DNA from 4 places in the Metabacillus rhizosphaerae genome. Region 1 is predicted to be linked to each of the others. Evidence: a T-box and tRNA genes for the amino acid it is inferred to sense, from the RefSeq annotation. Region 1 holds a T-box; the other regions hold tRNA genes.
What was found. A T-box is a leader RNA that pairs with one kind of tRNA and senses whether it is charged. The one in region 1 lies ahead of pheS (phenylalanine--tRNA ligase subunit alpha), so its partner is inferred to be a tRNA-Phe.
Positions count from the first base shown of each region.

Region 2: it has a tRNA-Phe gene. The T-box ahead of pheS (phenylalanine--tRNA ligase subunit alpha) is inferred to sense a tRNA for this amino acid. The anticodon was not compared.
Region 3: it has a tRNA-Phe gene. The T-box ahead of pheS (phenylalanine--tRNA ligase subunit alpha) is inferred to sense a tRNA for this amino acid. The anticodon was not compared.
Region 4: it has a tRNA-Phe gene. The T-box ahead of pheS (phenylalanine--tRNA ligase subunit alpha) is inferred to sense a tRNA for this amino acid. The anticodon was not compared.

Region 1 covers NZ_CP147403.1:2,229,791-2,235,294, forward strand. The annotation lists gene WCV66_RS10835 (dUTP diphosphatase) at 1-170, shown strand, start outside; gene WCV66_RS10840 (M42 family metallopeptidase) at 254-1,339, shown strand; gene sspI (small acid-soluble spore protein SspI) at 1,379-1,588, opposite strand; gene WCV66_RS10850 (TrmH family RNA methyltransferase) at 1,701-2,453, shown strand; T-box leader at 2,503-2,794, shown strand; gene pheS (phenylalanine--tRNA ligase subunit alpha) at 2,859-3,893, shown strand; gene pheT (phenylalanine--tRNA ligase subunit beta) at 4,013-5,504, shown strand, end outside.
Region 2 covers NZ_CP147403.1:1,306,537-1,312,040, reverse strand. The annotation lists gene WCV66_RS06295 (DMT family transporter) at 1-330, opposite strand, end outside; gene WCV66_RS06290 (PLP-dependent aminotransferase family protein) at 491-1,867, shown strand; gene WCV66_RS06285 (hypothetical protein) at 2,068-2,211, opposite strand; tRNA gene WCV66_RS06280 (tRNA-Arg) at 2,705-2,778, opposite strand; tRNA gene WCV66_RS06275 (tRNA-Ile) at 2,798-2,871, opposite strand; tRNA gene WCV66_RS06270 (tRNA-Gly) at 2,883-2,956, opposite strand; tRNA gene WCV66_RS06265 (tRNA-His) at 2,964-3,039, opposite strand; tRNA gene WCV66_RS06260 (tRNA-Trp) at 3,055-3,128, opposite strand; tRNA gene WCV66_RS06255 (tRNA-Tyr) at 3,137-3,220, opposite strand; tRNA gene WCV66_RS06250 (tRNA-Phe) at 3,255-3,330, opposite strand; tRNA gene WCV66_RS06245 (tRNA-Asp) at 3,493-3,569, opposite strand; tRNA gene WCV66_RS06240 (tRNA-Met) at 3,644-3,720, opposite strand; tRNA gene WCV66_RS06235 (tRNA-Ser) at 3,755-3,847, opposite strand; tRNA gene WCV66_RS06230 (tRNA-Pro) at 3,883-3,959, opposite strand; tRNA gene WCV66_RS06225 (tRNA-Arg) at 3,966-4,042, opposite strand; tRNA gene WCV66_RS06220 (tRNA-Leu) at 4,178-4,266, opposite strand; tRNA gene WCV66_RS06215 (tRNA-Leu) at 4,285-4,367, opposite strand; tRNA gene WCV66_RS06210 (tRNA-Lys) at 4,383-4,455, opposite strand; tRNA gene WCV66_RS06205 (tRNA-Thr) at 4,621-4,696, opposite strand; tRNA gene WCV66_RS06200 (tRNA-Val) at 4,711-4,786, opposite strand; tRNA gene WCV66_RS06195 (tRNA-Glu) at 4,790-4,864, opposite strand; rRNA gene rrf (5S ribosomal RNA) at 4,910-5,025, opposite strand; rRNA gene WCV66_RS06185 (23S ribosomal RNA) at 5,229-5,504, opposite strand, start outside.
Region 3 covers NZ_CP147403.1:87,403-92,906, forward strand. The annotation lists partial or broken gene WCV66_RS26765 (hypothetical protein) at 1-46, opposite strand, end outside; gene WCV66_RS00460 (DUF3231 family protein) at 102-1,106, opposite strand; tRNA gene WCV66_RS00465 (tRNA-Leu) at 1,317-1,398, opposite strand; tRNA gene WCV66_RS00470 (tRNA-Leu) at 1,419-1,504, opposite strand; tRNA gene WCV66_RS00475 (tRNA-Cys) at 1,521-1,594, opposite strand; tRNA gene WCV66_RS00480 (tRNA-Gly) at 1,606-1,680, opposite strand; tRNA gene WCV66_RS00485 (tRNA-Gln) at 1,744-1,818, opposite strand; tRNA gene WCV66_RS00490 (tRNA-His) at 1,860-1,935, opposite strand; tRNA gene WCV66_RS00495 (tRNA-Trp) at 1,951-2,024, opposite strand; tRNA gene WCV66_RS00500 (tRNA-Tyr) at 2,033-2,116, opposite strand; tRNA gene WCV66_RS00505 (tRNA-Thr) at 2,132-2,204, opposite strand; tRNA gene WCV66_RS00510 (tRNA-Phe) at 2,237-2,309, opposite strand; tRNA gene WCV66_RS00515 (tRNA-Asp) at 2,482-2,558, opposite strand; tRNA gene WCV66_RS00520 (tRNA-Met) at 2,562-2,638, opposite strand; tRNA gene WCV66_RS00525 (tRNA-Val) at 2,667-2,742, opposite strand; tRNA gene WCV66_RS00530 (tRNA-Glu) at 2,746-2,820, opposite strand; tRNA gene WCV66_RS00535 (tRNA-Ser) at 2,839-2,930, opposite strand; tRNA gene WCV66_RS00540 (tRNA-Asn) at 2,935-3,009, opposite strand; rRNA gene rrf (5S ribosomal RNA) at 3,026-3,141, opposite strand; rRNA gene WCV66_RS00550 (23S ribosomal RNA) at 3,266-5,504, opposite strand, start outside.
Region 4 covers NZ_CP147403.1:1,512,851-1,518,354, reverse strand. The annotation lists gene WCV66_RS07270 (MDR family MFS transporter) at 1-1,305, opposite strand, end outside; gene WCV66_RS07265 (hypothetical protein) at 1,399-1,677, opposite strand; gene WCV66_RS07260 (SHOCT-like domain-containing protein) at 1,683-2,066, opposite strand; gene WCV66_RS07255 (DUF2089 domain-containing protein) at 2,047-2,442, opposite strand; tRNA gene WCV66_RS07250 (tRNA-Arg) at 2,688-2,761, opposite strand; tRNA gene WCV66_RS07245 (tRNA-Asn) at 2,848-2,922, opposite strand; tRNA gene WCV66_RS07240 (tRNA-Ile) at 2,937-3,013, opposite strand; tRNA gene WCV66_RS07235 (tRNA-Gly) at 3,026-3,099, opposite strand; tRNA gene WCV66_RS07230 (tRNA-His) at 3,107-3,182, opposite strand; tRNA gene WCV66_RS07225 (tRNA-Phe) at 3,210-3,285, opposite strand; tRNA gene WCV66_RS07220 (tRNA-Asp) at 3,460-3,536, opposite strand; tRNA gene WCV66_RS07215 (tRNA-Met) at 3,540-3,616, opposite strand; tRNA gene WCV66_RS07210 (tRNA-Ser) at 3,788-3,880, opposite strand; tRNA gene WCV66_RS07205 (tRNA-Ile) at 3,897-3,973, opposite strand; tRNA gene WCV66_RS07200 (tRNA-Met) at 4,202-4,278, opposite strand; tRNA gene WCV66_RS07195 (tRNA-Ala) at 4,306-4,381, opposite strand; tRNA gene WCV66_RS07190 (tRNA-Arg) at 4,414-4,490, opposite strand; tRNA gene WCV66_RS07185 (tRNA-Leu) at 4,501-4,589, opposite strand; rRNA gene rrf (5S ribosomal RNA) at 4,645-4,760, opposite strand; rRNA gene WCV66_RS07175 (23S ribosomal RNA) at 4,870-5,504, opposite strand, start outside.

The sequences.
Region 1 (5,504 bases):
ATGAGACAATAACTGCATTTAAAAATAATCAATCCATTAGTCAGTATAAAAAAATGTTTGAGGAATATTTGTATTTAGGTAAACTTCTAGGCTTTTCTAATGAGCAGGTAGAAAAAGCGTATGTTTCAAAAAATGAAGTTAATCATGAAAGACAGCAACAAGGGTATTAATTTCCTTTATAGGACATTATTTCGTTTCGTTTAGCCTTTATTGTATAATAATAAAGATATTGTTAATTGAAGGAGGCTATATAATGACAAAGCTAGATGAAACATTAACAATGCTTAAGGATTTAACAGATGCAAGAGGTATTCCTGGTAATGAGCGTGAAGTTCGTGACGTCATGAAAAAATACATAAAAGACTATTCTGATGAAGTATTTACAGATAATTTAGGTAGCTTGGTTGCAAAAAAGGTTGGTAATGAAAGCGGTCCTAAAGTTATGATTGCTGGCCATTTAGATGAAGTCGGTTTTATGGTTACGCAAATTGATGACAAAGGGTTTCTTCGCTTTCAAACAGTAGGTGGCTGGTGGTCACAGGTCATGCTGGCACAGCGCGTAACAATTGTAACGAAAAAAGGTGATGTGACAGGAATCATTGGTTCCAAGCCGCCACATATTCTTCCAGCAGAAGCTCGTAAAAAACCGGTTGATATTAAGGATATGTTTATTGACATTGGTGCATCAAGCCGAGAAGAGGCAAAGGAATTTGGTGTAATGCCAGGTGATCAAATTGTTCCTTATTTTGAATTTACCGTTATGAAAAATGAAAAAATGCTACTTGCAAAAGCCTGGGATAATCGAATTGGCTGTGCGATAGCGATTGACGTCCTTAAACAATTACGTGGAACAGATCATCCAAACGTTGTGTATGGAGTAGGTACAGTTCAAGAGGAAGTTGGTTTACGTGGAGCCCGTACATCTGCTAACCTTATTCAGCCTGATATTGCATTTGGGGTGGACGTTGGTATCGCTGGAGATACTCCTGGTATTTCGGAAAAAGAAGCGGCTAGCAAAATGGGTGATGGTCCACAGATAATCCTTTATGATGCATCGATGGTATCACATAAAGGTTTACGCGATTTAGTAACAGATACAGCAGACGAACTAAATATTCCCTATCAATTTGATGCAATTGCAGGAGGGGGAACAGATTCAGGGGCTATTCACATTTCTTCAAATGGTGTACCAGCACTTTCGATTACAATTGCTACTCGTTACATTCATTCACATGCTGCTATGCTTCATCGTGATGATTATGAAAATGCGGTTAAATTGATCACAGAAGTAATAAAACGCTTGGATCGTGAAACAGTAGATAAAATTACATTTGAATAAAAATGAAAAATGCTGGGAGATTTAACCCAGCATTTTTCATTATTTTTTTAATCCTTGCTCTAACGTTGTTAACATCTCTTGCTTATCTTGTTCATTGGCATTTTGCCAAATAACCTCAAAAAGAACTCCAAGACCTGGAAGCATTTTTTCTTCACCGCTTTGAATCGCATCAACAATTGTATCCTGTAGTTGATCTTGGCTATTGCCTGTTACGTTTGAAATAACTGCATGACGTAAATTTAAATTCATCTATACACACTCCTTTGTTATTTTTAACTGCTTATGATTAGCGTTTGTTATTCGGCGAAGAATTATGTATGATTGGTAAGAGATATTGGAAATAGGCAAAAGGAGATTTACTGTGGATCGAATAGAATCAGTTAAAAATCAAAAAGTAAAGCAATGGCGAAAACTACATACAAAAAAAGAACGTGAAGCAACAGGAACGTATATCATAGAAGGTCTACATTTAGTCGAGGAAGCATTAAAAACAAAAGAAATTATAAAAGATCTAATTGTTTCAGAAGATGTAACACTTCCTACACATTGGAATGTCGATCAACTGAATATAACGCTTATCACAAAGGAAATAATGAAAGCTATAAGTGATACGGAAACTCCACAAGGGGTCGCGGCAATTTGTGAATTTCAATTACAGCATTCAGCAGAGGCATGGAAAAGAATTCTTCTAGTGGATAGTGTTCAAGACCCAGGTAATTTAGGAACTATTATTCGCACAGCAGATGCTGCTGGCATTGACGGTATTATTTTAGGTGAAGGTACTGTTGATCACTACAATTCAAAGTGTATTCGATCTAGCCAAGGATCTATTTTTCATTTACCAATTGTAAAAGGAAATTTACTTGAGTGGCTAGAAATTTACAACGAAAAGCAAATTCCTACCTATGGGACTTCCTTACAAAATGGAGTAAGCTATCGCGAGGCTTCACCATCTGAGCAATTTTGTCTTATTATTGGCAACGAGGGTAGTGGTGTTAACAATAAATTACTGAATAGTACTAGTAAGAATTTGTATATTCCGATATATGGAGAAGCAGAATCATTAAACGTTGCGATTGCAACAGGAATCCTTCTTTATCATTTAAAAGGATAGGTTGCGGGAACATATCGTTTTGATTATAATAAGATAGAAATTACATATGAATGAAACGATGACAGAGACTAGTAATTTACAGTTCGTCCATCCAGGGAAAAAATGCCTTAGACTGCAAGCATTTTTAGGATTGAAGTAAATGAATTCACCTCTTGAGTTGACACTTGGACCGCAATAGAGTACAGAGAAGAAAGGTTTTACCAACTTCTAACCTCCCACTCCGACCTCTAGAACGTAAAGGTGCTCCGGTTTTTACCGTTATGGAAATGAAGTGAGCTGTATGAGGACTATGTATATACAGTTAACAAGGGTGGTAACGCGAATTCAAACTCGTCCCTTTTAGGGGCGGGTTTTTTATTTTGCAAAAAAACTATTAAAGCATAATGAATAAAGGAGGAATTACAAATGCAGGAGCAATTAAAACAGCTTCAACAAGAAGCGCTTGAAAAGGTTGAACAAGCGCAGGATTTAAAAGCATTAAATGACATTCGTGTAGCATATTTAGGGAAAAAAGGCCCGATTACTGAGGTTTTAAGAGGGATGGGTAAGCTTACAGCTGAAGAACGCCCTGTAATGGGGGCACTTGCAAATGAAGTGCGTGAAACAATTGCTACTTCGATATCAGGAAAACAGGACTATTTAGAGCAACTAGCTGTTGAACAAAAGCTAGCAAAAGAGACAATTGATGTTACATTACCAGGTAGTCCAGTAAGGGTTGGAAATCATCATCCTTTAACAGCAGTAGTCGAGGAAATCGAAGATCTATTCCTTGGTATGGGGTATCAAATAGCTGAAGGTCCTGAAGTAGAAACAGATTATTTTAACTTTGAGGCATTGAACCTTCCTAAAGGACATCCAGCACGTGATATGCAGGATTCTTTCTATATAACTGAAGAATTGCTGTTACGTACACATACTTCTCCTGTACAGGCAAGAACGATGCAAAAGCATGAAGGGAAAGGACCTGTGAAAATTATTTGTCCTGGTAAGGTGTATCGTCGTGATAATGATGACGCTACACACTCCCATCAATTTACCCAAATTGAAGGTCTTGTTATAGATGAAAACATTAGCATGAGCGACCTGAAAGGTACACTAGAAGTTTTTGCGAAAAAAATGTTCGGTGATGAGCGTGAAATACGATTACGTCCAAGCTTCTTCCCATTCACAGAGCCATCTGTTGAGGTTGATGTTTCTTGTTTCTCTTGTGGTGGAAAAGGCTGCAATGTTTGTAAGGGTACTGGTTGGATCGAAATATTAGGAGCTGGGATGGTACATCCAAATGTATTGGAAATGGCTGGATTTGATTCAAAGAAATACAGTGGCTTTGCATTCGGAATGGGACCTGAACGAATTGCGATGTTAAAATACGGCATTGATGATATCCGTCATTTCTATACAGATGATGTACGATTCTTAAAACAATTTAAACGAGCTTAAGAACAAAAGCGCAAGCGCCTTGACCAGACTCAGGCAAGCATAAGCTGGAGCTGGATGTCGAGCACTTATCCATTGTGCAAAATTAATATAGTTCTTAACAATATAAGGAGGCTTTTAACATGTTTGTTTCATATAAATGGTTAGCAGAATATGTTGATTTAACAGGAATCACACCTGATGAATTAGCTGAAAAGATTACACGGAGTGGAATTGAAGTAGAGGGTGTTGACGTATTAAACGAGGGCATGAAGGGTGTTGTTATCGGTCATGTCGTTGAAAAAGAGCAGCATCCAGATGCTGATAAACTGAATAAATGTCAAGTGGATCTTGGAAACGGTGAAATTGTTCAAATTATTTGTGGTGCAAAGAATGTGGATAAAGGACAGAAGGTTGCTGTTGCAACTGTAGGTGCTGTTTTACCGGGGAATTTTAAAATTAAGAAAGCAAAGCTTCGAGGGGAAGTATCAAATGGGATGATTTGCTCATTACAGGAGCTTGGCATTGAATCAAAGCTAGTTGCGAAAGAATACTCTGAAGGTATTTTTGTCTTCCCAAGTGATGTAGAAGTTGGTGCTGATGCACTTGAGCAACTAAACCTTGATGATGCTGTCCTTGAGTTAGGCTTAACACCAAATCGTGCAGATGCATTAAGTTTGCTTGGCGTTGCACATGAGGTTGCTGCCATATTAAACCTTGAAGTGAAATATCCTGAGATTTCTTATGAAAGCACTGCGGATAAAGCATCGAATGCAGTGACAGTAAAGGTTGAAGCAACAGAAGACAACCCATTATACACAGCAAAGGTTATTAAAAATGTAACAATCTCACCATCACCATTATGGATGCAAACTCGATTAATGGCTGCAGGTATTCGTCCTCATAATAACGTAGTCGACATTACAAACTTTGTATTGTTAGAATATGGTCAGCCATTGCATGCATTTGATTATGACCGCTTAGGCTCGAAGGAAATTCTTGTCCGTCGTGCAAAAGATGGTGAGAAGATTGTGACATTGGACGATCAAGAGCGCACATTAACTGTAGATCATTTAGTGATAACAAATGGAACTGAGCCAGTTGCTCTTGCAGGTGTTATGGGTGGAGCGAATTCTGAAGTACAATCTGATACAAAAACTGTTTTACTAGAATCTGCATTATTCGACGGGCAAACAATCCGTAATGCATCAAAAGATCACGGACTAAGAAGTGAAGCAAGTGCTCGCTATGAAAAGGGTGTTGATCCAAACCGTGTTCTTCCAGCAGCTGAGCGTGCAGCTGAGCTAATCTCCTTATATGCAGGTGGCGAGGTGTTAGAAGGAACTGTTGAGGTACAATCTACAACCTTCGAACCAGTTATAGTTCAAACAACTGTTGAGAAAGTGAATCGTGTACTTGGAATGAATATTTCAGCAGAAGAAATGAAGACGATATTTGAGCGTCTGCAATTCGGTGTAAAGCTTGATAATTCAACAATCACTGTAACTGTTCCTACTCGACGTGGTGATATTACAATTGAAGAGGACTTAGTAGAAGAAGTTGCAAGACTTTATGGTTATGACAATATTCCAACAACTTTACCTATCGGGCAAGCATTCCCAGGTAAATTAACCG
Region 2 (5,504 bases), 920 kb from region 1:
TGTAGCTAATGGTAACAGAGCTAATTCCACCGCTCCATGAGAAACAGGCAAGGATTCCATTGCACTAGAAGTGAGGAGAGGAAATCCTAAAACTGCACCAAAAGCAACAATAAGTAGACTTTTGAATTGGTGAAGAGAAGGGAGCTTTTCTTTACGAACAATGAATACACCAGCAACTAAAATTGCGGCAACAACTGTTCTTCCTAAACCGACGACCGTGGTCCCAAAATACTCTACTGCAATACTTGTAGAAGGGAGCGTTAAGCTAAAACAAATAACACCTACTAATCCTAACAATAACCCAAATTTCTCTCTGGTTTCACTCTGCATCATATCCTACCTACCTTTTTACTTCGTATTATATCTGTACCATTTTCTGCTTTTCTTAAAAAACAGTTCTGATATAATTAACATATTAATAGGTACACACAATAAAAATAAACCATTTTTTTACCCATCTGTACCAGTACAGTTGAAGGAGGATAAATGTATGAGCTCAAAATATATTGAGATAATGGAAGAAATTAAGCTTCAGCTAGCAGATAGGTCGCTTATTGCAGGGAGTAAACTTCCTTCTGTTCGTCAGCTATCTGAGCATTTTTCATGTAGCAAAAATACTGTCATTAAAGCATACGAAGAACTAGAAAAAGAGCATTTAATTTATTCTGTTCCTAAAAGTGGCTACTTTGTTTTGAATGAATTTCAACATGCGACCAATGAAAATGACGTGATTGATTTCTTGTCTGCTGGTCCAGATAAAAACGTTATGCCTTATGTTGAATTTCAACATTGTATGAATCAAGCAATTGAACAATATAAAGAAGAGCTTTTTACATACTCTGATCAACAAGGGCTTTACTCATTACGAGTCCAGTTAGTGAAATATTTGCAGAATCTACAGGTGTTCACTCAACCCGATAGAGTAGTTGTTGTTTCTGGTTCGCAGCAAGCACTTAATTTATTAGTTTCAATGCCGTTTCCAAATGGAAAAAACAATATTCTAATTGAACAGCCTACTTATTTCGGATTCATTGAGTCCATCAATATACAAAAAGCTAATACTTTTGGAATTGAGTTATCGATGGAAGGCATTGATCTCGATCGTCTGGAATACATTTTTCGAAATAACGATATAAAGTTTTTCTATATAATCCCGAGATTTCACAATCCACTTGGACATTGTTACTCGAATAGCGAAAAGAAAAAAATCGTTGAGTTAGCTGAAAAATACGATGTATATATAGTGGAAGATGATTTTTTAGGAGACCTTGACCCAAATGCAAAATCCGATCCTTTATTTTCTTTCGATCCTTCAGGGAGAGTGATTTATATTAAAAGCTTTTCGAAAATATTCCTCCCAGGGTTAAGGATTGCTACAATCGTTCTTCCTACATTAATGATTAACAATTTTTTACGATATAAATTTAGTTCGGATTTTAATAGTTCAGCACTTTCACAAGGTGCTCTAGAAATCTATTTAAAAAGTGGAATGTTTAATAGCCATCTCAAAAAAATAAAAGAGGTATACCATACTAAAATGCAAATCCTTCAAGAAGCCTGTGAATTATTGCTACCGGCTGATACTCATTTTTCAAAACCGACTTCAGGGTTCTATCTATCCATCAGTTTGCCCGAAAATGTGACAGCAAAACAGGTAGTTCATATGCTAAACGAGCAGCGTATATTTGTTGATGATGCCTCTAGAATGTTTTTGCCAGAATATAAAAAGGAAAATCTCCTTCGATTAAGCATCTCACAAGTGAACGAGAGTCAAATTAAACTAGGGGTAGAGCGATTGGCTCATTGTATTTCTTTAATTAACAGTAGAAAAAATCATATTACTCCAAATAACTTTTTACTCTTGTAGTATGGGTGAGTTTAATTGAGGGTAGCATCATCTGTTCCAATGTAACATCTTTCAACTAATGTAAGTTTCACTTCATCACCTATCTTAATTGCAGCAGATTTCCTAAGTATAATAAAAACAACAAAGCGACCATTTCTATTCTAATCAGAATAAAAAGGTCGCTTATACGATTTCTACACTCATAATTTTTTCCCTTCAGTTCAGTTAATCCATTGTTTTACCAGATTATCTTTTGAATGATCCTTAACATCAGCATTAAATTTATCAAATAAATAAGTTAAATAAGAATTTAATTCAAATCGGTCCCCCTTAACAAAATCAGATAAAATATGTTTTTTCTCCATCAATACATGTCTCCCTTCTTTATTCTTATCTACATGATTCCCAAACTATTAATATCTTATACATATAAAATAAAAAATCTTTATAAATTTTCTACGAAAAACAAAGCAAGAACTTCGATGCGATGGCTGTTATTTTATTAAATTTATTCATTTGCACCCTCTTCGATCTGATATTCCTTCTATTTCTTCAGAAAAAAATTTTGCAAGTTTTAAGAGAAAAATTGGGAAATTTATGGCTGATGCTGAAAATGACTGTAAGAATACTTCGAATTGAGTGGATGACTTTGGAGATCGTGCTGGAAGCGATAGCTAAAGACCGATGTCGGAGGAGACACATAAGGACTTCTGCGAAAAGACATTGTTAGAATATTTAAAAGTGAAGAATTAAAGAAATAAACGTCTCTCCTTATAAAGGTTTATTCTTATTTGTGATCTACAGCTTTGTAAAGAGAATTCAATGCAAAAAAACTAATCCAAGTTAGATTAGTTTAAACGTGCCTTAGAGGTTTCGAACCTCTGACCGACGGCTTAGAAGGCTGTTGCTCTATCCAGCTGTGCTAAAGGCACAAAATAAAATATTAAATGATGGGCCTAAATGGACTCGAACCATCGACCTCACGCTTATCAGGCGTGCGCTCTAACCAGCTGAGCTATAGGCCCATTTTAAAAATTGGAGCGGGTGAAGGGAATCGAACCCTCATCATCAGCTTGGAAGGCTGAGGTTTTACCACTAAACTACACCCGCAAGTAAATGGGGCGACTGATGGGAATCGAACCCACGAATGCCTGAACCACAATCAGGTGCGTTAACCACTTCGCCACAATCGCCACTATATTTTAAACTGGCAGGGGCAGTAGGAATCGAACCCACATCAAAGGTTTTGGAGACCTCTATTCTACCGTTAAACTATGCCCCTATTTTAAATGGTGGAGGGGGGCAGATTCGAACTGCCGAACCCTAAGGAGCGGATTTACAGTCCGCCGCGTTTAGCCACTTCGCTACCCCTCCGCGTATTTTCAATATTTAGATAATTTATGTTAAATGGTGGCTCGGGACGGAATCGAACCGCCGACACATGGATTTTCAGTCCATTGCTCTACCAACTGAGCTACCGAGCCATTTAGTTTACGGCTTCCACTAAGCTTCGAATCTCTTCGTCAGCTCCATCGCTCACATCCTCACGTATTTACATACGCTCCGGTGTTCGCTCAGTCGCTTCCTCGACCTTCTCGCTTATTGAAACCCTTCTCCTTGAGACAAGGGAGTTTTAAAAATAAAAATGGCGGTCCGGACGGGACTCGAACCCGCGACCTCCTGCGTGACAGGCAGGCATTCTAACCAACTGAACTACCGGACCATTTTGGTTGCACTAAAACACTCCTATGTTTCCTTGCTAAGAAGTAAGAGTAACTGAGTTTCGTCAACTGAATTTGGTTGCGGGGACAGGATTTGAACCTGCGACCTTCGGGTTATGAGCCCGACGAGCTACCAGACTGCTCCACCCCGCGATAATAGAAATATAAATTTTAATTAAAAAAAGTATGGAGGAGGAAGGGGGATTCGAACCCCCGCGGGTTTTGACACCCCTGTCGGTTTTCAAGACCGATCCCTTCAGCCGGACTTGGGTATTCCTCCAAATATATGGACCTTATATAACCAAAAACTTTGACTGGTCGGGAAGACAGGATTCGAACCTGCGACCCCTTGGTCCCAAACCAAGTGCTCTACCAAGCTGAGCTACTTCCCGGTTATATGGCGCGCCCGAGAGGAGTCGAACCCCTAACCTTTTGATCCGTAGTCAAACGCTCTATCCAATTGAGCTACGGGCGCATTAAATATATTTGTCTAGCTACGAAAGCCAAACCGTACGGCTGTTTCACTTCTTCCTGCGGAGTCAAACAACGACTCCTTCTCAGAAGCTCCAACATCCTATCGGTTTAAGCGGGCTTTCTCCGCTTTTCTAAGTGGTGCCGAGGACCGGAATCGAACCGGTACGGTAGTCACCTACCGCAGGATTTTAAGTCCTGTGCGTCTGCCAGTTCCGCCACCCCGGCACTTTGCTAATGTAGAGATGCGGGTGAAGGGACTTGAACCCCCACGTCACAAGGACACTAGATCCTAAGTCTAGCGCGTCTGCCAATTCCGCCACACCCGCAAGATGTGTATATGATGAGCCATGAAGGACTCGAACCTTCGACCCTCTGATTAAAAGTCAGATGCTCTACCAACTGAGCTAATGGCTCATTATAAAAATGAGTAGTATTATGTTGTTTTGCACTTGTAATGACGCCCATATTCCAGAAAGTCTAATCAAGTAGTAGTTCAATATGTGCGCTGAAGTATCGCTTTGATGCTTATTCGATCGTGCTCTACCAACTGAGCTAATGGCTCATATATAAATAATAAAGTGGTGCCGGCAAGAGGACTTGAACCCCCAACCTACTGATTACAAGTCAGTTGCTCTACCAGTTGAGCTACACCGGCACAATAGATTTAGATGGTGGAGGATGACGGGATCGAACCGCCGACCCTCTGCTTGTAAGGCAGATGCTCTCCCAGCTGAGCTAATCCTCCAAATGGTGACCCGTACGGGATTCGAACCCGTGTTACCGCCGTGAAAGGGCGGTGTCTTAACCGCTTGACCAACGGGCCAATTACAAAAACAAACAAAATAATAGCCCCGAATAAGGGGCTATTGCCTGGCAACGTCCTACTCTCACAGGGGGAAACCCCCAACTACCATCGGCGCTGAAGAGCTTAACTTCCGTGTTCGGCATGGGAACGGGTGTGGCCTCTTCGCCATCATTACCAGACAAATTTAATTGAAAGGTTGTTCCTTCAAAACTAGATAACGATTTACAATTCAATTCACTGAGTTTACGCTTTTACTTTGTCCAGCTACAGAAGCCAAATCCTACGGTAATTTCGCTATCTCGTACGAAGTCAAAGAACGACTTCTTCTAAGGTCGCTCCAATTCCCTATGGATAAAAGCTAAGCTTCTTCCGCTTTTCTATTTAGGTTAAGTCCTCGATCGATTAGTATCTGTCAGCTCCACACGTCACCGCGCTTCCACCTCAGACCTATCAACCTGATCATCTTTCAGGGATCTTACTAGCTTACGCTATGGGAAATCTCATCTTGAGGGGGGCTTCATGCTTAGATGCTTTCAGCACTTATCCCTTCCGCACATAGCTACCCAGCTATGCCTTTGGCAAGACAACTGGTACACCAGCGGTGCGTCCATCCCGGTCCTCTCGTACTAAGGACAGCTCCTCTCAAATTTCCTACGCC
Region 3 (5,504 bases), 2.1 Mb from region 1:
CTTACCGTTTAAATACTCCAAATCCAGGAAGTGCGATGCTCCACATAAGTCTTTCAAATGGATTCTTATTCACTTATACATACCATGTAACAATGTATTTATTATTTTTCTTTTGCTATTTCTTTTCTATTAGGAGCAAGTGGTGGTTGTTCTAACCATTTATTTTTCACCATAATATTAAACCATTCTTTTGTTACAATTAGATTTTTAAGTATGACACCTTCGTAAACCGTTGCAAGGTCTGTTCTCATGGCTGATGCTAAACCTGCCCCGTGATACAATTGTGCAGCTTGAAACAAGAAGCCCATATGATACAACATTAACTTATCAGAAAAAGGAGAGTCCGTTGAAGTTGTCACTTCTGTTTCCCACGACTTAGGAGCTGGTAAATTATCCTTGTGCATTATTTTTGTAAGGGATTTTATTTGACCATCAGCTGTTTTCTCAGACTTCTCTAAAAACTTTCTTACTTCTTTTGATTGAGAGACCTGACTAAATCCAATAGAAAGAGTTTTAGCCATAATACTCTTTTTAAGGTTGAAAGAAATACTGATGATTTCTGTTGCAGCTAAACGTCTCCCTTTTCCGAAAAATCCATCTGTGAAATCTTGGCTAGAAATAAATTCAGGGTTCTTCGAAGGATAAAATAAAGGGTCTCTTTGAAAATTCCCTTTCTCAAGCAACAATTCAATAGTTTGATGATACATTTTTTTTGCATCGTTATCGCATGAATCGTAATAATCTCGTAAGTCTTTTCTAACAGAAACACCTAATGAAGTGATATGACCGAGCAAACCATGTAAAGTCATGATATGTAAATAATTTAAGCAAAATATATCAGTAAACAGTCTTTCTGCACCTTTGTTGAGGTCAGATTCAGTAAATCCAATTGGAACTGGAAACCCTTCGTTTTCCATAATAATCACGATTTGTTTCTTTTGTTTTTCGAAGGTCTTGATAGCATCCTCAAAAATATTTTTTATTGACTCATCCTCAATTATAGAGAACATATATCTATTTACTACATCTGTCATTGTTCCGTTTACATATTCTCCCCACAATGTTCCTATTTCGGAAGATGTGAGTTTTAATTTATCTTTTTCCATATTATCACCTCTTAGATTATTATCCTCTAATAAAGCAATAGTTATGTGATTCTTATTTTTTAGTATATGCTGCTTAAGTTATAAATTCGTATTTACGGGTTTGAATATATATCTACATTTATCATAGCCTTAAACGCAAAAAAGCGACGTTATTTCTGCGAATAATTACGCCGAAATAACGTCGCTATAACGTTCGAGAATTCCATTTGATACCAGTGGTCGGGGTCGAACCGACACTCCTCACGGAACACGATTTTGAGTCGTGCGCGTCTGCCAATTCCGCCACACTGGCAAAAAAAATAAAATCAAAAGTGCCGAGGACCGGAATCGAACCGGTACGGTAGTCACCTACCGCAGGATTTTAAGTCCTGTGCGTCTGCCAGTTCCGCCACCCCGGCAAGGGTGTAGTTTAAATGGAGGCGGCAACCGGATTTGAACCGGTGATAAAGGTTTTGCAGACCTCTGCCTTACCACTTGGCTATGCCGCCATTCATAAAACTGGAGCGGAAGACGGGATTCGAACCCGCGACCCCCACCTTGGCAAGGTGGTGTTCTACCACTGAACTACTTCCGCAATCTAACTTATTTAACCGTATACTCTAGCCTATGCAAGAGAAACGAAAATGTGTATAAGAAATGGCTGGGCTAGCTGGATTCGAACCAACGCATGTCGCAGTCAAAGTGCGATGCCTTACCGCTTGGCTATAGCCCATCGATGAATTTTCATGAGAGTTATTTTTAATATAAAATAAATGGGGCGACTGATGGGAATCGAACCCACGAATGCCTGAACCACAATCAGGTGCGTTAACCACTTCGCCACAATCGCCACTATATTTTAAATTGGCAGGGGCAGTAGGAATCGAACCCACACCAAAGGTTTTGGAGACCTCTATTCTACCGTTAAACTATGCCCCTATTTTAAATGGTGGAGGGGGGCAGATTCGAACTGCCGAACCCTAAGGAGCGGATTTACAGTCCGCCGCGTTTAGCCACTTCGCTACCCCTCCATATGTGTGAAACAGTGCCGGCAAGAGGACTTGAACCCCCAACCTACTGATTACAAGTCAGTTGCTCTACCAGTTGAGCTACACCGGCATACTTAAATTTCAAAATCTTTTCTTTAAAGGTGGCTCGGGACGGAATCGAACCGCCGACACATGGATTTTCAGTCCATTGCTCTACCAACTGAGCTACCGAGCCATTAAGTTTACGGCTTCCGTTAAGCTTCAAATCTCTTCGTCAACTCCTGCACTCACATCCTCACGTATTAACATACGCTCCGGTGTTCGTTTAGTCGTTTCCTCGACCTTTTTGCTTACCGAAACCCTTTTACTTAAGAAAAGTAAAAAAGTAATTTTTCTTATTAAATAAATGGCGGTCCGGACGGGACTCGAACCCGCGACCTCCTGCGTGACAGGCAGGCATTCTAACCAACTGAACTACCGGACCATTTGGTTGCGGGGACAGGATTTGAACCTGCGACCTTCGGGTTATGAGCCCGACGAGCTACCAGACTGCTCCACCCCGCGATAATAATAGTTGTTCTAAGTTTTAAAATGGTGGAGGATGACGGGATCGAACCGCCGACCCTCTGCTTGTAAGGCAGATGCTCTCCCAGCTGAGCTAATCCTCCATATGGTGACCCGTACGGGATTCGAACCCGTGTTACCGCCGTGAAAGGGCGGTGTCTTAACCGCTTGACCAACGGGCCATTATTTATTATAAGTAGTGGCGGAGAGCAAGGGATTTGAACCCTTGAGACAGCTTACACCGCCTACACGATTTCCAATCGTGCTCCTTCGGCCACTCGGACAGCTCTCCAAAATGGCTCCGCAGGTAGGACTCGAACCTACGACCGATCGGTTAACAGCCGATAGCTCTACCACTGAGCTACTGCGGAATAATATAATATAACAGCCTGGCGACGTCCTACTCTCACAGGGGGAAACCCCCAACTACCATCGGCGCTGAAGAGCTTAACTTCCGTGTTCGGCATGGGAACGGGTGTGACCTCTTCGCCATCATCACCAGACATTTGTGACAAAGACTATTATACTATTTTAGAAGAATATTTCAAGTGTTTTTTTAAACTTTTTATATTCCTTCAAAACTAGATAACGATTCACAATTCAATTCACTTCATTTAACGCCTTTATTAGGTTAAGTCCTCGATCGATTAGTATCTGTCAGCTCCACACGTCACCGCGCTTCCACCTCAGACCTATCAACCTGATCATCTTTCAGGGATCTTACTAGCTTACGCTATGGGAAATCTCATCTTGAGGGGGGCTTCATGCTTAGATGCTTTCAGCACTTATCCCTTCCGCACATAGCTACCCAGCTATGCCTTTGGCAAGACAACTGGTACACCAGCGGTGCGTCCATCCCGGTCCTCTCGTACTAAGGACAGCTCCTCTCAAATTTCCTACGCCCACGACGGATAGGGACCGAACTGTCTCACGACGTTCTGAACCCAGCTCGCGTACCGCTTTAATGGGCGAACAGCCCAACCCTTGGGACCGACTACAGCCCCAGGATGCGATGAGCCGACATCGAGGTGCCAAACCTCCCCGTCGATGTGGACTCTTGGGGGAGATAAGCCTGTTATCCCCGGGGTAGCTTTTATCCGTTGAGCGATGGCCCTTCCATGCGGAACCACCGGATCACTAAGCCCGACTTTCGTCCCTGCTCGACTTGTAGGTCTCGCAGTCAAGCTCCCTTGTGCCTTTACACTCTACGAATGATTTCCAACCATTCTGAGGGAACCTTTGGGCGCCTCCGTTACATTTTAGGAGGCGACCGCCCCAGTCAAACTGCCCACCTGACACTGTCTCCCAGCCCGATAAGGGCTGTGGGTTAGAATTTCAATACAGCCAGGGTAGTATCCCACCGACGCCTCCACCGAAGCTAGCGCTCCGGCTTCTCAGGCTCCTACCTATCCTGTACAAGCTGTACCAAAATTCAATATCAGGCTACAGTAAAGCTCCACGGGGTCTTTCCGTCCTGTCGCGGGTAACCTGCATCTTCACAGGTACTATAATTTCACCGAGTCTCTCGTTGAGACAGTGCCCAGATCGTTACGCCTTTCGTGCGGGTCGGAACTTACCCGACAAGGAATTTCGCTACCTTAGGACCGTTATAGTTACGGCCGCCGTTTACTGGGGCTTCGGTTCAAAGCTTCGCTTACGCTAACCTCTCCCCTTAACCTTCCAGCACCGGGCAGGCGTCAGCCCCTATACTTCGCCTTGCGGCTTCGCAGAGACCTGTGTTTTTGCTAAACAGTCGCCTGGGCCTATTCACTGCGGCTTTTCCGGGCTATTCACCCTAAAAAGCACCCCTTCTCCCGAAGTTACGGGGTCATTTTGCCGAGTTCCTTAACGAGAGTTCTCTCGCTCACCTTAGGATTCTCTCCTCGCCTACCTGTGTCGGTTTGCGGTACGGGCACCTCTCACCTCGCTAGAGGCTTTTCTTGGCAGTGTGGAATCAGGAACTTCGGTACTATAGTTCCCTCGCCATCACAGCTCAGCCTTATGTGACAACGGGATTTGCCTCGTTGTCAGCCTAACTGCTTGGACGCGCATATCCAACAGCGCGCTTACCCTATCCTTCTGCGTCCCCCCATTGCTCAAATGGTGAGGAGGTGGTACAGGAATTTCAACCTGTTGTCCATCGCCTACGCCTTTCGGCCTCGGCTTAGGTCCCGACTTACCCTGAGCGGACGAGCCTTCCTCAGGAAACCTTAGGCATTCGGTGGAGGGGATTCTCACCCCTCTTTCGCTACTCATACCGGCATTCTCACTTCTAAGCGCTCCACTAGTCCTTACGGTCTAGCTTCACAGCCCTTAGAACGCTCTCCTACCACTGTTCTAAAAGAACAGTCCACAGCTTCGGTGATACGTTTAGCCCCGGTACATTTTCGGCGCAGAGTCACTCGACCAGTGAGCTATTACGCACTCTTTAAATGGTGGCTGCTTCTAAGCCAACATCCTGGTTGTCTAAGCAACTCCACATCCTTTTCCACTTAACGTATACTTTGGGACCTTAGCTGGTGGTCTGGGCTGTTTCCCTCTTGACTACGGATCTTATCACTCGCAGTCTGACTCCTGAATATAAGTCTTTGGCATTCGGAGTTTGACTGAATTCGGTAACCCGTTGGGGGCCCCTAGTCCAATCAGTGCTCTACCTCCAAGACTCTAAATTCAAGGCTAGCCCTAAAGCTATTTCGGAGAGAACCAGCTATCTCCAGGTTCGATTGGAATTTCTCCGCTACCCACACCTCATCCCCGCACTTTTCAACGTGCGTGGGTTCGGGCCTCCATTCAGTGTTACCTGAACTTCACCCTGGACATGGGTAGATCACCTGGTTTCGGGTCTACGACCACGTACTCTTTCGCC
Region 4 (5,504 bases), 720 kb from region 1:
TCCCTGAAACGCTTGCCCGCTGCCTTCGAAAGAGTCATGCATATGTTCTGAAAAGATGTTCCGCTGGATAATTCCATAAACTGTTATTCCAATTGTCATTCCAAGTTGTCGTACAAAAGAGATTGTTGAATTGGCTGAACCCCTTTGTCTTGCATCCATATGATGAATCGCAGCCATGCTTAATACAGAAAAGGAAGCTCCTGTTCCAAGACCAACAATAATCATGTACAACGTTAAGATCAATTTAGGTGTATCCACTGTCAGTGTACCTAGAAGGTAGATTCCAATAATGAAGATAACTGCGAAAGCCATCATCACATTCCGATATCCGATCCTTGACGCTAAGATTGCCCCTAGCTGACTAGAAACGACAACACCTAGCATCATAGGCAGAAGAATAAGTCCAGAATTTGTAGCAGTTCCCCCTGTGACACCTTGTACGTAAAGAGGGATATAGATTGAAGCGACTATGAAGGCTATTCCATAAAACAAGCCTACAAGAGTACTAGAAGCAAATAATCTGTCCTTAAACATGTTAAACGAAATAACCGGGTCTGATGCTTTCGTTTCGACAACTAAAAATGTTATAAATAAAATGACAAAGCCTACAAATAAACTAATAATATTAATTGAGTCCCAATCATATTCGTTTCCACCAAGCTCTAATGCAAACATAAGACAAATAACCGCACCCACAAGGGTAAAAGCACCAATCCAATCAATCTTTTGCTTAGAATGCTCTAGAGATTCTTGATAATATTTAAAAATTAAAAAGAATGAAATTAGCCCGAGCGGAAGATTAATGTAGAAAATCCAATGCCAGCTTATGTAATCCGTAATATAAGCACCTAGCAACGGACCAAAAATACTTGAAAGACCAAAAACTGCTCCAAACAAGCCTGTCATTTTCCCTCGTTTTTCTGGTGGGAAAATATCAAAAAGAATGGTAAAGGTGATTGGGATTAGCGCACCTCCGCCAATTCCTTGTATAGCTCGATAAACGCTAAGCTGCTCAATACTTTGTGCTGTACCGCAAAGAATGGAACCGAATAAAAAAAGAACAATCCCTAAGATGAAAAATCGTTTGCGTCCAAACATGTCAGACAACTTCCCAAAGATTGGCATACCGGCCATCTCAGCTACCATATAGGCAGAAGTTACCCATATGAATTTATCAAGGCCACCCAAATCTGAAACAATTGTCCCCATCGCTGTTGCTACAATCGTATTGTCCATCGATGACATCAATATAGCTAATAGCAAACCAGCAACAACAAAGCCTATTTTGTTATTCTCAGTATTCAAATGTGTGTCTCCTTTAATCTATTTATGTTGTTTCCTTAATACTATAGATTCACTAAATGAAGACATTAGCCTACACTCTTAAAATCTACAACATTATAATTCCACTTTAACCTTCATATTATCATTCAATTTGACATCCACTAACAGTAATCCTTTGTGAGCCTTCAAGGAGGACACTAATACTTTAAATGTCATTTTATCCAATGAATCAGGCAGCCATACACTTACTTTAGAATCTTGTTTTGTCCATTTTTTTACTTGTTTCCAAAAAGCATTTGACGATAAAAGAGAGCCACAGCAATTCAAAACAAAATAAGGAACTGGGACAACAAAGTGATAATTTTTCTTTGTTACAATCGTTACTTTAATCATTTATCTCACTCAATAATAACGGATACCTTATCGCCGTTTGCAGAGGTAATATCAACGATTTGTCCGTCTATTTCGTTTTCTATCGCTTGCAGAAGAAGATCAATATCAATGTCTTTTACATACATTTCTGCTTGCGGAACCTTGCTCGCAATTCCATGGCCAGCTTTTAAAACAGCTTTAACTAGATTGATTGGCACATTCACATTAATATTATCTCCCTCAGTAGATACAACTTGTACTCTGAGCATCTTTTTATTGTAATCTACTTCTTTTTCCGGTAGATTTCTTGTTTCTGTTCCTCTCATCACCTGTAGAAGTTCAGCTGCTTTTTCTACATCAAGCTTCCCTTCTTGTACCATGGCCATCACTTTAGCTATTTCCTCTTTCATATGCATCCGCCTCACCTTCCTTAATCATGTTAATTGCCTCTTCAGGAGTTATTTCACCCGATTCTAGCATTGAAATTACCTTTTTCTTATCGATCTTACTTTTTGATTGTGCAGCATATCCAAGCGCTTCAATAATTTCATTTAGTTTTCCACGGACTGTAGGGTAAGATATGGATAGCTCCTTTTCTACTTCTTTAATATTTCCCCTACATTTTAAAAAAACTTCGATAAATTGAAGCTGCTCCTGTTCCAGAGAAAAAAATTTAGACATCTCAAATTCATTTTCAATAGTTGTTTGGCAATTTGAACAATGTAATTTTGTAACTTTCAACTTCTTAGTGCATACTGGACAATCTGTTATCAATGGATAAGCCATGATTCTCCCCTTTCACGTTTATATCTATATTTTAATACAGAAATTAAATAATTCAAGTTTATTATTAAATACTTTAATTAATTTATATAAATAAATTAATTTTTGAAATAATATTATAAACATTATGGATCCAATCACTTTTTGGAGGTTAACATATAGAAAAGCCTTTAATCTAACATATAGTATCTTTTTCCAATAAAAAAAGCCAACCTGTATGGTTGACTAGTTTTTGCTTTTTGTGATTACGCGCCTTAGAGGATTCGAACCTCTGACCGACAGCTTAGAAGGCTGTTGCTCTATCCTGCTGAGCTAAAGGCGCACTATATTTACAGTAGAAGAAAACTTCAAAACTCTCACTCTAAGAGAGGTGTTCTTCAGCCATTTTGAGGATTACTCCAAGTAAAATGGCTCCGCAGGTAGGACTCGAACCTACGACCGATCGGTTAACAGCCGATAGCTCTACCACTGAGCTACTGCGGAATAAAAATATGAAATGGTGGGCCTAAATGGACTCGAACCATCGACCTCACGCTTATCAGGCGTGCGCTCTAACCAGCTGAGCTATAGGCCCCCTTTTAAAAATTGGAGCGGGTGAAGGGAATCGAACCCTCATCATCAGCTTGGAAGGCTGAGGTTTTACCACTAAACTACACCCGCAAGTAAATGGGGCGACTGATGGGAATCGAACCCACGAATGCCTGAACCACAATCAGGTGCGTTAACCACTTCGCCACAATCGCCAAAAGAGTTAAATTTAATCTAAAAAATGGTGGCTCGGGACGGAATCGAACCGCCGACACATGGATTTTCAGTCCATTGCTCTACCAACTGAGCTACCGAGCCATAAATTGTTTACGGCTTCCGTTAAGCTTCAAATCTCTTCGTCAACTCCTGCACTCACATCCTCACGTATTGACATACGCTCCGGTGTTCGTTTAGTCGTTTCCTCGACCTTTTCGCTTACCGAAACCCTTTTACTTAAGATTAGTAAAAAAGTAAATATTATCATAATAAAAATGGCGGTCCGGACGGGACTCGAACCCGCGACCTCCTGCGTGACAGGCAGGCATTCTAACCAACTGAACTACCGGACCATTTGGTTGCGGGGACAGGATTTGAACCTGCGACCTTCGGGTTATGAGCCCGACGAGCTACCAGACTGCTCCACCCCGCGATAATAAAAATAATAAAGATATCCTATGAATATTGTTTCTGCTTATACGGACCGTCCCGATTTCAGGAAGTAAATTCAAGATGCAGTTCAATCGGTACGCTGATGTTAATCAATGAAGCATATTCGTTCGTGCTCCACCCCGCGATAATAAAATATAAAATTTTAAAAATATGGAGGAGGAAGGGGGATTCGAACCCCCGCGGGTTTTGACACCCCTGTCGGTTTTCAAGACCGATCCCTTCAGCCGGACTTGGGTATTCCTCCGTAATATGATGGAAACTGGTGGACCTTGTAGGACTCGAACCTACGACCGGACGGTTATGAGCCGTCTGCTCTAACCAGCTGAGCTAAAGGTCCCTGTGTTAATTTCAGTATATATTATTCAATACTACTTAGTAGCCTGTTGTGCTCTAAAGGAAAACCTTATGACTCATTAGATAATATATCATATTAAGTATTATTTCACTTGTACTTGCCGCCCAAATTTCAGAAAGCATATTCAAGTAGCAGCTCAATTTGTGCGCTGAAGTATCGCTTCGATGATTATTCTTTCGTGCTCTAACTAGCTGAGCTAAAGGTCCAAATTGGTAGCGGCGGAGGGAGTCGAACCCACGACCTCACGGGTATGAACCGTACGCTCTAGCCAGCTGAGCTACACCGCCAAAATGGAAATTTATTATTTAACTATATGGTGGAGCCTAGCGGGATCGAACCGCTGACCTCCTGCGTGCAAAGCAGGCGCTCTCCCAGCTGAGCTAAGGCCCCAAAATAAATCTTCAGACTACTTTTAAACTTAATGGCGCGCCCGAGAGGAGTCGAACCCCTAACCTTTTGATCCGTAGTCAAACGCTCTATCCAATTGAGCTACGGGCGCATTTTGTAAGTGGTGCCGAGGACCGGAATCGAACCGGTACGGTAGTCACCTACCGCAGGATTTTAAGTCCTGTGCGTCTGCCAGTTCCGCCACCCCGGCTAACTAAAAATAGGATAAAATTCGACAAAATAATAGCCCCAAATTAGGGGCTTTTACCTGGCAACGTCCTACTCTCACAGGGGGAAACCCCCAACTACCATCGGCGCTGAAGAGCTTAACTTCCGTGTTCGGCATGGGAACGGGTGTGGCCTCTTCGCCATCATTACCAGATAAAATATTAAATTGAAGGGATATTCCTTCAAAACTAGATAACGATTCACAATTCAATTCACTAAGTTTCTCTTATTTTTACAGGAACCGTTAGGCTGCTGTATATTTTGTGGTTAAGTCCTCGATCGATTAGTATCTGTCAGCTCCACACGTCACCGCGCTTCCACCTCAGACCTATCAACCTGATCATCTTTCAGGGATCTTACTAGCTTACGCTATGGGAAATCTCATCTTGAGGGGGGCTTCATGCTTAGATGCTTTCAGCACTTATCCCTTCCGCACATAGCTACCCAGCTATGCCTTTGGCAAGACAACTGGTACACCAGCGGTGCGTCCATCCCGGTCCTCTCGTACTAAGGACAGCTCCTCTCAAATTTCCTACGCCCACGACGGATAGGGACCGAACTGTCTCACGACGTTCTGAACCCAGCTCGCGTACCGCTTTAATGGGCGAACAGCCCAACCCTTGGGACCGACTACAGCCCCAGGATGCGATGAGCCGACATCGAGGTGCCAAACCTCCCCGTCGATGTGGACTCTTGGGGAGATAAGCCTGTTATCCCCGGGGTAGCTTTTATCCGTTGAGCGATGGCCCTTCCATGCGGAACCACCGGATCACTAAGCCCGACTTTCGTCCCTGCTCGACTTGTAGGTCTCACAGTCAAGCTCCCTTGTGCCTTTACACTCTACGAATGATTTCCAACCATTCTGAGGGAACCTTTGGGCGCCTCCGTTACATTTTAG